Puniceibacterium sp. IMCC21224: one gene and its partner. The main gene of each other region encodes a partner of the protein of the gene in region 2 in a complex. Links are inferred from orthologs where the notes say so. Each region holds a gene or a part of one and is shown on either strand. Other genes may lie near its edges. The genes, in order: secY and secA.

The links.
Region 1: the proteins of secA (region 2) and secY are in contact, whole or in part, in a crystal structure (PDB 3DIN), measured with the Thermotoga maritima proteins. The link is inferred for Puniceibacterium sp. IMCC21224 from one-to-one orthologs. Residues at the interface, in WP_004082002.1 of Thermotoga maritima: Glu261, Ala262, Arg263, Lys300, Ala301, Arg302, Thr303, Ile304, Ile305, Leu323, Tyr324, Asp325, Pro326, Val329, Ser330, Tyr333, Ile336, Lys340, Phe345, Val349, Glu363, Phe364, Tyr374, Ser375, Gly376, Gly377, Glu393, Ile395, Thr482, Ser483; in WP_004081795.1 of Thermotoga maritima: Glu108, Gly109, Glu110, Glu111, Ala236, Glu237, Arg238, Arg239, Ile240, Thr241, Ile242, Gln243, Tyr244, Ala245, Arg246, Arg247, Val248, Thr249, Gly250, Arg251, Arg252, Val253, Tyr254, Gly256, Ala257, Ser258, Thr259, Tyr260, Leu261, Pro262.

Annotation. Positions count from the first base shown.
Region 1 is NZ_LDPY01000001.1:3,274,154-3,280,483, forward strand. What follows is about bases 735-3,720. They hold secY (preprotein translocase subunit SecY), read right to left. Parts: upstream 2,917-3,720; coding sequence 1,552-2,916; downstream 735-1,551. Other genes in these bases: IMCC21224_RS15200 (adenylate kinase), read right to left, coding at 911-1,555; rplO (50S ribosomal protein L15), read right to left, coding at 3,027-3,500. Outside these bases: rpsK (30S ribosomal protein S11), read right to left, coding at 1-245; rpsM (30S ribosomal protein S13), read right to left, coding at 261-629; IMCC21224_RS15215 (GFA family protein), read right to left, coding at 3,762-4,199; rpmD (50S ribosomal protein L30), read right to left, coding at 4,372-4,560; rpsE (30S ribosomal protein S5), read right to left, coding at 4,573-5,148; rplR (50S ribosomal protein L18), read right to left, coding at 5,317-5,676; rplF (50S ribosomal protein L6), read right to left, coding at 5,688-6,221; rpsH (30S ribosomal protein S8), read right to left, coding at 6,234-6,330. UniProt on the Escherichia coli protein: The central subunit of the protein translocation channel SecYEG. Consists of two halves formed by TMs 1-5 and 6-10.
Region 2 is NZ_LDPY01000001.1:831,365-839,868, forward strand. Bases 2,663-5,957 are described here. They hold secA (preprotein translocase subunit SecA), read right to left. Parts: upstream 5,620-5,957; coding sequence 2,863-5,619; downstream 2,663-2,862. Other genes in these bases: IMCC21224_RS03790 (hypothetical protein), read right to left, coding at 2,663-2,712; IMCC21224_RS03800 (peptidylprolyl isomerase), read left to right, coding at 5,797-5,957. In the rest of the region: DNA repair protein RadC, read left to right, coding at 1-139; IMCC21224_RS03785 (phosphate ABC transporter substrate-binding/OmpA family protein), read right to left, coding at 158-1,717; more of IMCC21224_RS03790, read right to left, coding at 1,741-2,662; more of IMCC21224_RS03800, read left to right, coding at 5,958-6,648; bifunctional glutamate N-acetyltransferase/amino-acid acetyltransferase ArgJ, read left to right, coding at 6,652-7,881; IMCC21224_RS03810 ((deoxy)nucleoside triphosphate pyrophosphohydrolase), read left to right, coding at 7,914-8,312. UniProt on the Escherichia coli protein: Required for protein export, interacts with the SecYEG preprotein conducting channel.

The DNA of each region.
Region 1 (6,330 bases), 2.4 Mb from region 2 along the record:
ATGGTCTTGACGCCGTGTTCCTGTGCCTTTTTGCCGGCATCTTCTGCGGCAAGCTGAGCAGCATAGGGAGTCGATTTACGCGACCCCTTGAAACCCATGGTACCAGCCGACGACCATGCAATGGCATTGCCCTGCACGTCAGAAATCAGGATCTTGGTGTTGTTGAAAGAAGAATTCACATGCGCCACACCAGCGGCGATGTTCTTGGAGACTTTCTTCTTGGTGCGCTTTGTATCACGTGCCATTCGTTCAGCCCTCCCTTATTTCTTCTTGCCGGCAATGGCCTTTGCGGGGCCTTTGCGGGTGCGTGCATTGGTATGAGTCCGCTGACCGCGTACCGGCAGGTTGCGACGATGACGCAGGCCACGATAGCAGCCAAGGTCCATCAGACGCTTAATGTTCATCTGGGTCTCGCGACGCAGGTCACCTTCGACGGTATAGGTCGCGTCGATATGCTCACGGATGGACAGAACTTCGGCATCCGACAATTCGTTCACGCGACGGCTGGCGTCGATGCTCACGGCTTCGCAGATAGCTTTGGCCGATGTGTGACCAATTCCGGTGATGTAGGTTAGGGCGATCGGGACCCGCTTGTGGGTCGGGATGTTAACGCCGGCAATACGTGCCAAGTTTCACGTTCCTTTACGTTGCGGGTCCGTAGTTCCAGACCCTTTTTTCACAACATCAAGCCCGAGGCGATGACCTGCGGGCTTGCGGCTGATCAGGTGTTCGTGCTGAACCACGCTCTGGTGGTCGTCATTCACGATTCTCTCATAGAGATGGGGGTGGGTAAGAGGATTCGTCAGGGGCGTCAAGTGTCAGATTGACTTTCAACCACAGAGCCGCTGCGTCACCTAAAAAAGGGGGCTAATGCCCCCTCCCCTACGGCAAAATAGTGCCGATACTGTATTCAGACGTCGAGGATTGCGTCGACCGCCACCTTGACCTCGAGCATCTCGCCCAGACCATTAAGACGGGACAGTGCACCCTTGGCATAATAGTACCCGATCAGCGGCGAAGTCTTTTTGTAATACTCCATCAAACGCTGCTTGAGGCTCTCCTCATTGTCGTCGGCCCGGCGCTTGAATTCAGTACCGCCGCAATTGGTGCATTTACCGTCCGCCGGAATCGGCTTGGTATTGTCGTTATATACCTCGCCACAATCACCACAGGTCGAGCGGGCGGTGATGCGCGCCACAAGCGCGGAATCATCCACTTCCATCTCGATCACCGCATCAAGGGTCTCATTATTCTCGGCGAGCAGCGCTCCCAAAGCATCGGCCTGAGCCAGAGTGCGCGGAAAGCCGTCAAAGATAAAACCGCCCTGCTTGTCGCCCTGCAGTTTTTCCCGAATCAGACCAATAACGATCTCGTCCGTCACCAGATCGCCGCGGGCCATGACATCGGCCACGATCTTGCCCATCTCAGTACCGCTATCACGAGCTTCGCGCAGCATGTCGCCAGTCGACAACTGAATCATGCCTCGCTCTTCCACCAGAAAGCGTGCTTGGGTGCCTTTGCCGGCGCCCGGCGGTCCTAGAAGTATGATGTTCATCTGCGCGAGGGTCCCTTGGTCTTGCGAGGCTTACCTTTGCCGCGCAGCTGCGACTTTTGAATAAGACCTTCGTATTGATGGGCCAGAAGATGGCTCTGCACCTGCTGGATCGTGTCCATGGCCACAGAGACCACGATCAAGACGGATGTGCCGCCAAAGTAAAACGGAATGGCGAACTGACCGCGCAGGATCTCAGGCAGCAGGCAGACGGCCGTCAGATAGGCCGCGCCCATAACCAGCACGCGGGTCACAACGTATTCCAAATACTCGGCGGTTTTCTTACCCGGACGGATACCGGGAACAAACCCGTTCTGGTTCTTCAGGTTCTCGGCCACTTCATCGGGTTTGAACGACACGTTGAAAGTGTAAAAGAAGGCAAAGAAGCAAATCATCGCAGCAAAGAACAGCAGGTACAGCGGCTGACCGGGACCAAAGTAGGCCAGAATCGTCGACATGATCGGACCGGTCTGGGTCTGCTGCGAGAAGGTTGCGATCGTCGTCGGCAACAACAGCAGCGACGAGGCAAAGATCGCCGGGATAACGCCCGCCGGGTTGACCTTGACCGGCAGATGCGAATTCTGCGCTTCGGTCATCTTCATGCCGACCTGACGGCGGGGGTACTGAATGGTGATCTTGCGCAGGGCGCGCTCCATGAACACCACGAACATAATCACCGCCACAACCATGATCATCACACCGATGATGACAGCGGGGCTGATCGCACCCGAACGACCCGAAGCAAAGAACTGTGCCAGAGCGGCGGGAACCTCGGCCACGATGCCAACATAGATGATCAATGAGATACCGTTACCAATGCCGCGCGCGGTGATCTGCTCACCCAACCACATCAGGAACATGGTGCCGCCGACAAGCGTAATGACGCAGGAGGCACGGAAAAACATCCCCGGGTCAGTAACAAGATCGCCCGCCTCAAGGCTTACCGCCAGCCCGTAGGCCTGAAAGGTGGCTAACAACACCGTACCGTAGCGGGTGTACTGGTTGATCTTCTTGCGGCCCGCGTCCCCCTCTTTCTTGAGCTGCTCCAGCGCCGGAACCATCGAGGTCAGCAGTTGGATGATGATCGACGCCGAGATATAAGGCATGATCCCAAGGGCAAAGATCCCCATCCGCCCCAGCGCACCGCCGGTAAACATCGTCAGGATGCCACCGATACCCTGCTGTGCCTGTTCCATGAACTGGCGCAACGCCGCGCCATCGATGCCCGGAACCGGAATATACGTGCCAAGCCGGTAAACGATCAGCAGGCCAAGCGTAAAGAAGATGCGATTGCGCAGATCCGTCGCCTTGCCCAGAGCGGCCCAGCTCGTGTTCGCGGCCATTTGTTCTACTGCGGATGCCATAAAGGATCTCTCTTGTCAGACGAAACGCCGCCCGGAGCGGTTTCCTGCTCGGGCGGCGTCGGGGAAAACCTGTGAGGTATGTAAGCGGCGTTGCCCCCGCTCACAACCGGTTATTCAGCCGCGTGAGCCGACGTGATCGTCAGCGTTCCACCTGCCGCTTCAACCGCTGCCTTGGCAGAGGCCGATGCGCCCGTGACCTGAAGGTCAAGTTTGCTGGTGATCTCGCCTTTGGCAAGAACACGAATCCCGTCCAGCTTGCGACGCACCAGACCCGATGCAATCAGCGTATCTTCGGTGATGGCGGAACCGGCATCAATTTTGCCCGCTTCGACAAATTTCTGGATCAGGCCCAGGTTCACAACAGCGTAATCCTTGCGGTTCGGCTTGTTAAAGCCGCGCTTGGGCAGACGCTGATAGAGCGGCATCTGGCCGCCTTCGTAGCCTTTGATCGCTACACCCGAACGGGATTTCTGACCTTTGATACCCCGGCCGCCAGTTTTACCCATGCCGGAACCCGGACCGCGACCGATACGCTTCTTGCGCTTGGTGGCGCCCGGGTTGTCATGCAATTCATGCAGTTTCATGTCGCTTCTCCTTTGCCGGAACTGCCCTCCAGCGACGGAGTGGGCAAACACGGCGTTATATCAAAATGAATCGCAGCCCTTTGGGCCACCGTGGGCGTATAGACGGGGAATTGTTTCGGTTCAAGGCTCTCCTACACCCGCCGTCTTCTCTTTCCAAATACGCCGGGGAGCGCGAGGGGCTAGCCCCTCGCTTTTCTTACGATACCAAACAGTCACGTCCCCCGGTATCGCGGAGGACGCGACACTCAAACCGCGCAGAATTCAGGCCGACGCGGGCCAGGCAAAGTCCGGGCGAAGCCCCTCATAGACCGGACGACCGTCTGACGGTTTGGCATAATCCTTGGTCTCGTCATAGAATGCATGATAGCTGGCCGCCGGAAAGGCGGCATCGTCGTATCCCATTACATTTGGCACCGCGACGCGGATCCGCTTTTCCTTGTCGTCCAGCATCAATGCGGCGCCACAATCGGCGCAAGTGCACAGCTCAAGTGGGCCGTTCGGGTTGGCCGAATTGAATGGCTGACGATTCACCTTTTCGGGATGATCTACAGTAACATCGCCATAGTTGAAAAACGCCACATGCGTGTGCTGCTGCCCAGTCACGCCCTTGCAGACATTGCAGTGGCATTCGTGATTGTCGATCGGTTCGGCATTCGCCTTGATGTGAACGTGGTCACATCCGCCCTGATAATTGGACATAAGATTTCCTCCTCCATGGAAGCGCACTTTGAACATCGCGCGCGGTCCCATGGGACGACAAAGCCGTTCAAATAGCGATACACACTTTCGGATCGCCAAACGCAAAACGCCCTCCAGAAAACTGGAGGGCGCCTTGAATTTCAGACGCCGGGGCCGTGCCCCGACAGCGGGCTTAGCCGCGCTCTTCGATGATCTTGACCATGTGCGGGATCTTGTTGACCATGCCGCGCACAGCGGGCGTATCTTCAAGTTCGCGGGTCTTGTGCATCTTGTTCAGGCCCAGGCCAATCAGGGTCTGGCGCTGCTTGGCGGGGCGACGGATCGGCGAACCGATCTGTTTCACGACGATAGTTTTTGCCATGTTCTCAGCTCCTTACGCTTCTGCGGGCTCAGCCGCGGCGGCTGCCGGTGCGTCATCCTTGGACCCAAGGATATCAGCGACCTTCTTGCCACGACGCTGTGCAACCATACGCGGGCTTGTCTCTTTTCCGAGACCGTCCAGCGTGGCACGGATCATGTTGTAGGGGTTCTGCGAACCGATCGACTTGGCGACAACGTCCTGTACACCCAGCATCTCGAATACGGCACGCATCGGACCACCGGCAATGATACCAGTACCCTGCGGTGCGGTACGCATGACCACTTTACCCGCGCCATGACGGCCCTCAATATCGTGGTGCAATGTGCGGCCTTCACGCAGGGGCACGCGCATCATCTTGCGCTTGGCCTGCTCGGTCGCCTTACGAATCGCCTCGGGGACCTCTTTGGCCTTACCCTTGCCGAAACCAACGCGGCCCTTCTGGTCGCCCACAACCACGAGGGCTGCAAAGCCAAAGCGCTTACCGCCCTTGACCGTCTTGGAAACCCGGTTGATTGCGACCAGGCGGTCGGCAAATTCCGGCGTTTGTTCTTCGCGACGTCCGCGACCTCGGTGTTCACGTTCTGCCATTGTGAGGCATCCTTGTCTTAACTGGCGCCGGAGCGCCGAATTGTCCAATCCAGGTGGGTAGCGACCCCCGGATCATCGAAGCGGCATGCCGCCTGCGAATTGCGTGGATGGGGTCACCCCCAACCGTCTGAAAGAAAGGGAGGGTGAGGTTGCCCCCACCCTGCCCGATCAGATCTTGAGACCAGCTTCACGAGCGGCGTCGGCCAGAGCCTTGACCTTGCCGTGAAACAGGAATCCGCCGCGATCAAAATACGCAGCCTCAACCCCGGCCTTCTTGGCGCGCTCGGCAATCGCGGTGCCCACCTTGGCGGCGGCCTCCACGTTGTTCTTGCCCACGATGCCCAGATCCTTCTCAAGCGAGGAGGCCGAGGCGAGCGTGACGCCGTTTACATCGTCGATCAGCTGAACGCTGATGTTCTTGTTCGAGCGGTGAACCGACAGGCGCACGCGCCCTGCATTCACTGCCCGCAGCTTGTTCCGGACGCGCAGACGGCGCTTGAGGAACAGATCTCTTTTACTGTTTGCCATAGCTTCCGTCCTTACTTCTTCTTGCCTTCCTTCTGGAACACATATTCGCCTTTGTACCGGATACCTTTGCCCTTGTAGGGCTCGGGCCGGCGCCAGTCACGAATATTGGCGGCCACTTGACCGACGAGCTGCAAATCGTGACCTTCCACGATGATCTCGGTCGGCTTGGGTGCGGTGACCGTCACTCCAGCAGGGATTTCAAAGTTGACATCGTGGCTGAGGCCAAGGTTCAGTTTCAGGACATTGCCCTGAAGCTGAGCCCGGTAACCCACGCCGCGGATCTCAAGCTCTTTCTTGAAGACGTCGGACACGCCATGCACGGTGTTTGCGACAACAGTGCGGGTCATGCCCCACTGCTGGCGCGCGCGCTTGGATTTGCCGCGCGGTGTAACGGTGATCTCACCCTCACCCACGACCAGCGTCACGTCGTCTGTTGCGGTAAAGCTCTTGGTCCCTTTGGGACCTTTTACTTCAACGGTCTGGCCGGACACCGAGGCTGTGACACCTGCGGGCAGCGGAACCGGTTTTTTGCCAATACGAGACATTGCCAGGGCTCCTTAGAAGACCGTGCAGAGCACTTCGCCGCCAACGTTGGCGCTTCGTGCTGATGCATCCGACATCACACCCTTGGATGTGCTGACAATCGACACGCCC
Region 2 (8,504 bases):
CCCGACGCCATCATCTGCCGACATCGAGATGACTGGGCAGATTCAGGCAGCTGCCACGGCGCTGGACATCACGCTGCATGACCATTTGGTCATCGGAAAATCCCGCGAACTCAGCTTTCGCGCTGAGGGATTGTTGTAACCACTGCGGAACTGGCGGTCAGCGCAACCACACCTCAACGCGGCGGTTGACCTGTCGCCCCCAATCTGTGTCATCGCAGGCCATTGGCATCGCTTCGCCAAAGGCTTCGATATTCAGGTTTACGGCGTCGAAATCCGCGGTCTCTGCGGCAATCTGCACCGCGGTACGCACGGTATCGGCACGCTTGCGGGCAATTTCCAAGTTGGCATCGGCTGGCCCTTCGCCGTCGGAAAACCCGACAAAGACGATGCGATGGGCGTCATAGACTCCATCCTCGAGCGCGCGGGCAAGCTGCTGCACGTTGGATCGGGACTGCGCGTCAAGCCGGGCCGACCCTGTTTCGAACCGAAATGACGTGGTCAGTCGTCGCATCGGCCCAAGCACATTAACCATGCGTTTCAGCTCTGTCAGACCAGAGATGCCATCTGCGGTGCGTATTGCATTGGTCAGCCGGTCACCTTGCAGGTCCAGCGGCACCACTTCTGGTGACTGATCTACAAACCCGGCGCGCCGGATCACGATCTGTGCAGGGCCGCTACGGGTGAAACTAAGAAAATCGCGGGCTAGCTTTGGCAGGCGCCGCGCCGGGATGTACAGAAACATCGGCGCGGTGAGGGGATAATCCTCGGTCTTGATGTTGCGCCGGGTGCTGCGCAGATCAAAGCCGCATTGCCCCGTCAGGATCAGCGGTTTGCTGTTGCCAAGCTCGGAAAAGCTTGCGAATCCAATGCCAAAGGGGTCATCCGAGACGGCCTTGGCCAGCGCCGCATTGCTGGTGTGACGCATCACGTCGTCACGCAGGTCACCCCGTCCGCTGTGCAGCAGCCGATCCTCGACGCCCTGGCTTAGACCCGAGCGGGCGTTGCGCAAATGCAGCACCACCGGGGCGTCCGGGCCACCCAGATCGCGCCAGTTGCGTAGCGTGCCGTCAACGACACGGGTCAGATCGTCAAGCGTCAGCGATTCAATTGGGTTGCCCGCAGCCACCACCGGCACCAGCGCATCCAGTGCCAGCACCCGGCTGCGGTTGTCTCCCAGAAGATTGCCCAATCCTGCATCGCGGGCCAACCTGACTTCTGAGGGGCGGATCTCGCGTACGGCCATAACGATATCGGCTTCGTCCGCCAGCAGATCGGCGAAACCTTCGTCGGTATTGGTCACGCGAAAACTGAAGCGGCCGACCAGCGTGTCGGTTGCCGGATCGCGCAACAGATAGGTGAACCGCTCGGCGTCCTGGGTTTCGCGCTGGGCGGTCAGGTTGTTGCGCAGCGCGAACCCCCCGACCAATGCTGGCATCAGGATCGCGCCGGCGCTGTCCGAGCCTGAGATAGTGAGTTCAGCCACATAATTGGTAAGGGATGGACAGCCCGGCCCCTCGCAGAGCACCCCCGAGCCATCAACGGTCAATTCGCCATATTGTGTCGCGACGCGGTAGAAATCGCCATCAAAGCCCAGCAACGTGCCGGTCAGTTCAATCGCGCCATCGGGAGAGCGAAGGGTGACATCCTGCGCCAAGGCGGGTGAGCCCCCTCCCCACAGGAAAAGTGCGGCGAAAACCGCCGCACATATATATCGCATGAAAGACCCCGCCCGCGTAGACCTCAGTTGGCGGCGATAGTCAGGTCTTCGAGCAGGTTTTTCAACAGCAGAAAGTCGCCCGCAGTGTCGCAGTCTGGCATCGACAGCGTCAGGTCACGTACCCGAAGGCTGTCACCGGTGTGCAGTTCTAGGGTCTGGGCCTCGACGTCGGACATACAGTTGGCCTGTGTGACTTCGGCCTCGACGCTCAGGCTGATGGTGCCATGGTCGCGGGCGGTGCCGGCCGGAAAGCTGTAGACTTCGGCGATGAGGGCGTCGGGTGCGGTATCCTGACCTAGATGGGTCAGAAAACCGCTTTCACCTTTGATTGTGCGCGAAATGTCACCGGCGGAAGCCTGCCAGATGTGGCCTTGGGTAAAATAGTCGGCTCCGAATTCGCGGGCATGCAGTTGCAGACCGGTGTTGCCCTTCCATTGGACCGCAACGCGGTCGTAGAACGGTAGAGACGGAACCGAGGCGCTGGCAACCGCCCCATCGCCATTGCCAAAGGCAGCGATGAACATTGCCTCTTCGGCCAGCGCGGGTACATCGACCGCGAGCGTACCGTCAGGCTGCATCACCTGGGTAAACATCAGGCCATTGTGGTGTAGTGTGACACGTTCGCCGCCGTGGCATGAGGCGGAAATAAACAACGCGACCATGGCACCCGCCGCGGGATCGGCGCGCATAGTCGACTCACATCCAAGCTCGGTTGCCATGTCGCCTTGCGGCGAGGCAGTATCGAGGGCATCGTTTATCGAGGTCGCGGCCAGTTTGATCAGCCCGCTTTGCATCAACGGTTGCGTCGACAAGTCAGAGGTTACTGCGCTCGACATCGGGACGATCTCGGTGACGGACAGTTCGGGTTCAGCCAAGCTGGCTTCGGTCTGGGGTCCCGATTCGCCAAAGCTCGTGCCGAATTGCATCACATAGCCAATGCCAAGCGCGCACAATAGCGTTCCGAATCCAAGTAGATAGGTCTTTGCGCGCGCCATTGCGGCCTCCCAAACAGAAAGTGTTCAATGGACAGACTGCACCTCAAAGGTGGCGGGCTTGGGGCGCGGGTGTGGAGGAATTCGGACGATTATAGTCAAATTCAGATGAACTGGCGCTGCCGGGCCACCATTGCGGCGGCCCGTATCGACTCAGACGAGCCGCCCGTGGCAGTGCTTGAACTTGTTGCCGGAACCGCAGGGGCAGAGGTCATTGCGACCGGGATCCCCCCAGCTGGCGGGGTCGCCTTCGTCAAAGCCGTTTGCAACCGAACCGTTGTCTGCAGAGCCGTCAACCGCAGTCGGTTCCGCCGCGACAGCAGCAGAGTCTGGGGGGGGAGCGGATTTGGAGAGGCTCAGTTCCATCTGCGCCCGCTGAGCTGCCTGCTGCGCGGCCATCTGTTCGACCAGCGCACGCTGTTCCTCTTCGGTCATCGGACGGATCTGGCCCAGCTTTTGCGTCACGTCGACACGCAGCGAATCCAGCATCGATTCGAACAACTGGAACGATTCGGTCTTGTATTCATTCAGCGGGTCACGTTGGGCATAGCCCCGGAACCCGACGACCGAACGCAGATGTTCCAGCGTCAGCAGGTGTTCGCGCCATTTGCCGTCGATGGTCTGCAACAGAACCTGCTTTTCGATCTGGCGCATGGTGTCGTCGCCAAAGGCCGCAGCCTTTTCGGCCATCTGTTTGTCGGTCGCCTCTTCCAGCCGCTCGCGGATGACGTCGGCATCGACGCCCTCTTCGTCGCCCCAGGCGATAATGGGTGTATCGAGGCCAAGGTTTTCCAGAACCGAAGCATAGAGGCCGCGCGTGTCCCATTGGTCGGCATATGTGCGCGGCGGGATGTGTTGCTTGACCAGGTCCTCGATCACCTGATGGCGCATGTCCTGGGTGATTTCACCCAGATCGTCGGCCTCCATGATCTCGCGGCGCTGGGAGAAGACCACTTTGCGCTGGTCGTTCATCACGTCATCGAATTTCAGCAGCTGCTTGCGGATGTCAAAGTTGCGGCCCTCGACCTTGGCCTGAGCGCGCTCCAGCGATTTGTTCACCCAAGGGTGAATGATTGCCTCGCCCTCTTTCATACCCAGAGACGACAGCACCTTGTCGAGTCGTTCAGAGCCAAAGATGCGCATCAGATCGTCTTCGAGCGACAGGAAGAACGATGATTTGCCCGGATCACCCTGACGGCCAGAGCGGCCGCGCAGCTGGTTGTCGATCCGGCGTGATTCGTGGCGTTCGGTCGCCAGGACAAACAGGCCGCCCGCGTCGATCACTGCCTTTTCGTCAGCGGCGTGACCACCTTCGATCCTCTGGCGGATTTCGTCGGGGTGGGTATCGGGATCGGCTGCAATAGCTTCCAGCACCTTGAGTTCGACGTTGCCGCCAAGTTTGATGTCGGTGCCGCGCCCGGCCATGTTGGTGGCGATGGTGACTGCGCCCAGTTTGCCAGCGTCACCGACAATCTGCGCCTCTTGTTCGTGCTGACGCGCGTTCAGGACGTTGTGTTTCAGCCCGGCTTTGGTCAGCAGCGCCGACAGCATTTCGGATTTTTCGATAGAGGTGGTGCCAACCAGAACCGGCGTGCCAACTTCATGCGCCTTGCGGATATCTTCGACCACGGCGTCGTATTTTTCGCGGGCGGTACGATAGACTTTGTCGTCTTCGTCAACCCGGGCGATGGGGCGGTTTGTCGGCACTTCGACCACGCCAAGACCATAGATTTCGGCGAATTCTTCGGCTTCGGTGGTGGCGGTGCCGGTCATGCCCGACAGCTTGCCATAGAGTCGAAAGTAGTTCTGGAACGTGACCGAGGCCAGCGTGACGTTCTCGGGCTGAATCGCGGCGCCTTCCTTGGCCTCGATCGCCTGATGCAGACCATCTGAGAGGCGGCGACCGGCCATCATCCGGCCGGTGAATTCGTCGATCAACACGACCTCATTGTCGCGGACGATGTAATCTTTGTCTTTCTGGAACAGCTTGTGCGCGCGCAGACCCTGATTGACGTGATGCACCACCGTAGTCGATTCAGGATCATAGAGCGTCTGCCCGTCAGGCAACAGACCGCGCGCGTGTAGCTGTTCTTCGAGAAACTCGTTGCCTTCGTCCGTGTAGGTGACGTTGCGGGTCTTTTCGTCCAGCGTGAAGTGTTCTTCGGTCAGGTCCGGGATCAGCTTGTCGATGGCGACATACAGATCGGACCGGTCCTGTGACGGACCCGAGATGATCAGCGGCGTGCGCGCCTCGTCGATCAAGATGCTGTCAACCTCGTCCACAATCGCAAAATTGTGGTCGCGCTGGTACATCTGCTCAAGTTCGGATTTCATGTTGTCGCGCAGGTAGTCAAAACCGAGTTCGTTGTTCGTGGCATAGGTGATGTCGCTGGCGTAGGCGACTTTCTTCTCGTCCTCGGGCTGGCGGGGGTAGACCACACCAGTCGTCATGCCGAGAAAGCCAAAGACGTTGCCCATCCATTCGGCATCGCGGCGCGCGAGATAGTCGTTGACCGTAACGATGTGCACGCCTTTGCCGGTCAGCGCATTCAGATAGGCTGGAAAGGTTGCGACCAGCGTCTTGCCCTCACCGGTCTTCATCTCGGAAATATTGCCCTGGTGCAGGAAAATGCCGCCCATCAACTGGGTGTCAAAGGCCCGCAGACCCAGCGCCCGCAGCGCGCCTTCGCGGCAATTGGCAAAGGCTTCGGGCAGGATGTGGTCCAGGCTCTCGCCGCCCTCGATGCGTTTCCGGAACTCGTCGGTCTTGGCTCGCAGCCCGGCGTCGTCGAGTTTCTGGAACTCAGGTTCCAGCGCGTTGATCTGTTCGACCAGCGGGCGCGTCGCCTTTACCTTGCGGTCATTCGGGGTTCCGAACACCTTGCGCGCGATTTTTCCGATACCCAGCATGGCCCTACTTTCGTGGTTTGACATCATCGTGTGCGGCATCTGCTTGCCCGCCCCGCACACAGCCCATATGAAACAGGGGAACGACCGGCCCGTAGGCGCCCACAGGGCGATGTAAGGGGCGACCTTAGAACTGTCAACGTCGCCCGCAATTGTGGCGGCAAAGGAAGGACCTACCCGATGTCGAAACTTGCCATGAATCTGTCAGCTGCGGTGATCGCTCTGGTTGTAGCCCTGCCCGTGCAGGCGCAGGATACACCAGATGCCGGAACTGTCGTGGCGACGGTCAACGGGACCGAAATCACCCTGGGCCATATGCTGATGGTGCGTGCTGGTCTGCCCGAGCAATACCAGCAACTGCCCACAGATGTGTTGTGGGATGGAATCATGAACCAACTGGTCCAGCAAGAAGTGCTGAGCCAATCCGACGACGCTAAGGAGACGTTCCGCGTCCGCGTCGCGATCGAGAACGAGCGCCGCGCGCTGCTCGCCTCCGAAGCGCTGGCGGCTCTGGCACAGCAGCCCGTGAGCGATGAGGCCCTGCAGGCCGCCTACGAGGCGAAATATGCGTCGGCTGACATGGGCAAGGAATTCAACGCCTCGCATATTCTGGTCGAAACCGAAGAAGAGGCTGCTGCCCTAGTGGCTGAGCTCGAGGGCGGTGCGGACTTTGCCGAGCTGGCCAAAGAGAAATCCACCGGCCCCTCGGGTCCCAACGGCGGCGAACTGGGTTGGTTTGGCCCCGGCATGATGGTGGCACCGTTTCAGGCCGCAGTCGAAAAGATGGAGATCGGCGCGGTCTCTGCCCCGGTGGAAACCCAGTTCGGCTGGCATGTCATCAAGCTGAACGAGTCCCGCGAAATGGATGCCCCCACGCTTGATTCGGTGAGGGATGAGTTGACCGGAGAAGTGCAGCAGCAGGTGGTGGCCGATCTGATCACGTCGCTGACCGAAGAGGCAACCGTGACGCAGTTGGCCAAGGACGAAATCGATACCAACGTCCTGCAAAACCTCGACCTTCTGGAGAACTGAAACTTGGCCAAGATCACGTCGAAGTCGCCGCTGGCGCCTGACTCATTTCCCGATCTGCCGGTGATCAAGGGCGTTCGGTTCGCTTCAGTTGCGGCGGGTGTGCGATATGCCGGGCGACGCGACGTGATGTTGGTACATCTGGTGCCGGGCTCGACCGTGGCAGGGGTGTTCACGCGCTCGGCGACACGGTCGGCACCGGTATTGGATTGTCAGGCCAAGATCGGCACCGACAGCCCGGATGGCGCGGCGATCATCGTCAATTCGGGCAATTCCAACGCCTTTACCGGACGCAACGGGATCGAAGCGACGCAGGCCGTGACCTCTGCGGTGGCGATGGCCATGGATCTGCCCGAAGGGCGGGTGTTTTCCTCGTCCACCGGCGTGATCGGTGAGCCGCTGCCGCATGGCCGGATCACCGCCAAGATTGACGAACTGGTGGCAGGGCTGGACGCCGATGGTATCAGCGACGCCGCTCAGGCCATCATGACCACCGACACCTTTGCCAAGGGCGCCAGCGCCGATGTCGATCTGCCCGGCGGACGCGTCAGGATCGCGGGTATCGCCAAAGGGTCGGGCATGATCGCGCCGGATATGGCGACGATGCTGGTTTACATCTTCACCGACGCCGCGATACCCCGCGCCGACTTGCAGGCGATGGTCAGTGGCATCAACGACCGCACCTTCAACTGCATCACGGTTGATAGCGATACCTCGACCTCAGACACGTTGCTGATGGGCGCGACCGGTGCTTCGGGCGTTGCAGTGACGAAAAACGACGCCGCATTTTCCGAGGCGTTGCACGGCGTGATGCTGGATCTCGCGCATCAGGTGGTACGCGACGGTGAGGGCGCTACCAAGTTTGTGACAGTCAATGTGCGTAGCGCCGCGTCGGATGTCGATGCCCGTACCCACGCGCTGTCCATAGCCAACTCGCCATTGGTCAAGACGGCACTGGCGGGCGAGGATCCGAACTGGGGTCGGATTGTCATGGCGATTGGAAAATCCGGGGCTGCGGCGGATCGCGATCTGTTGACGATCCGATTCGGTGGCGTCCTGGTTGCCGAGAAAGGTTGGGTTTCGCCCGATTACAGCGAAGCTTTGGGCGCGGCGCATATGAAACAGGCCGATATCACAATCAATGTTGACCTTGGGCTCGGGCAGGGGGCTGCTACAGTGTGGACCTGCGATCTGACCCATGGCTATATCTCGATCAATGCGGATTACCGGTCCTGACCGGGGTTCGCAGTGCTATTGAGGGGCCTGTGATGAAGATTTTGCTTGTCTCAGCAGTCGCCCTGATTGACGTTGACGGACGTATCCTGTTGGCACAGCGCCCCGAGGGTAAGCCGTTGGCCGGACTGTGGGAATTTCCTGGTGGCAAGGTCGAGGCGGGTGAAACACCGGAGGCCGCGCTTATTCGTGAATTGCACGAGGAACTGGGCATCGGCACCTGGCAAAGCTGTCTTGCGCCACTTACCTTTGCCAGCCATTCCTACGACGATTTCCATCTTCTGATGCCGCTGTTTGCCTGTCGCAAATGGGAGGGGATTGTGCAGTCACGCGAGGGTCAGGCGCTGAAATGGGTCCGCGCCAAGGATCTATCGAAATATCCGATGCCACCTGCCGACGTGCCACTGATACCGATTTTGCGCGACTGGCTCTAGGGTCTTGTTATCCGCCAACCCAGGCTATTTCGCCTGATGGTTTAGTATTATCGAATACGACATTCGCGTTTCGCCCGATGAGAATTGCCAAAGGTGGCATCATCCAGCACCTCAACCGCGGTCTTATCCTGTTGTTCGGCCTATGCGTGCTCCACACTCGCTTTACGTCTGCAATCAGCACTTGACTACACG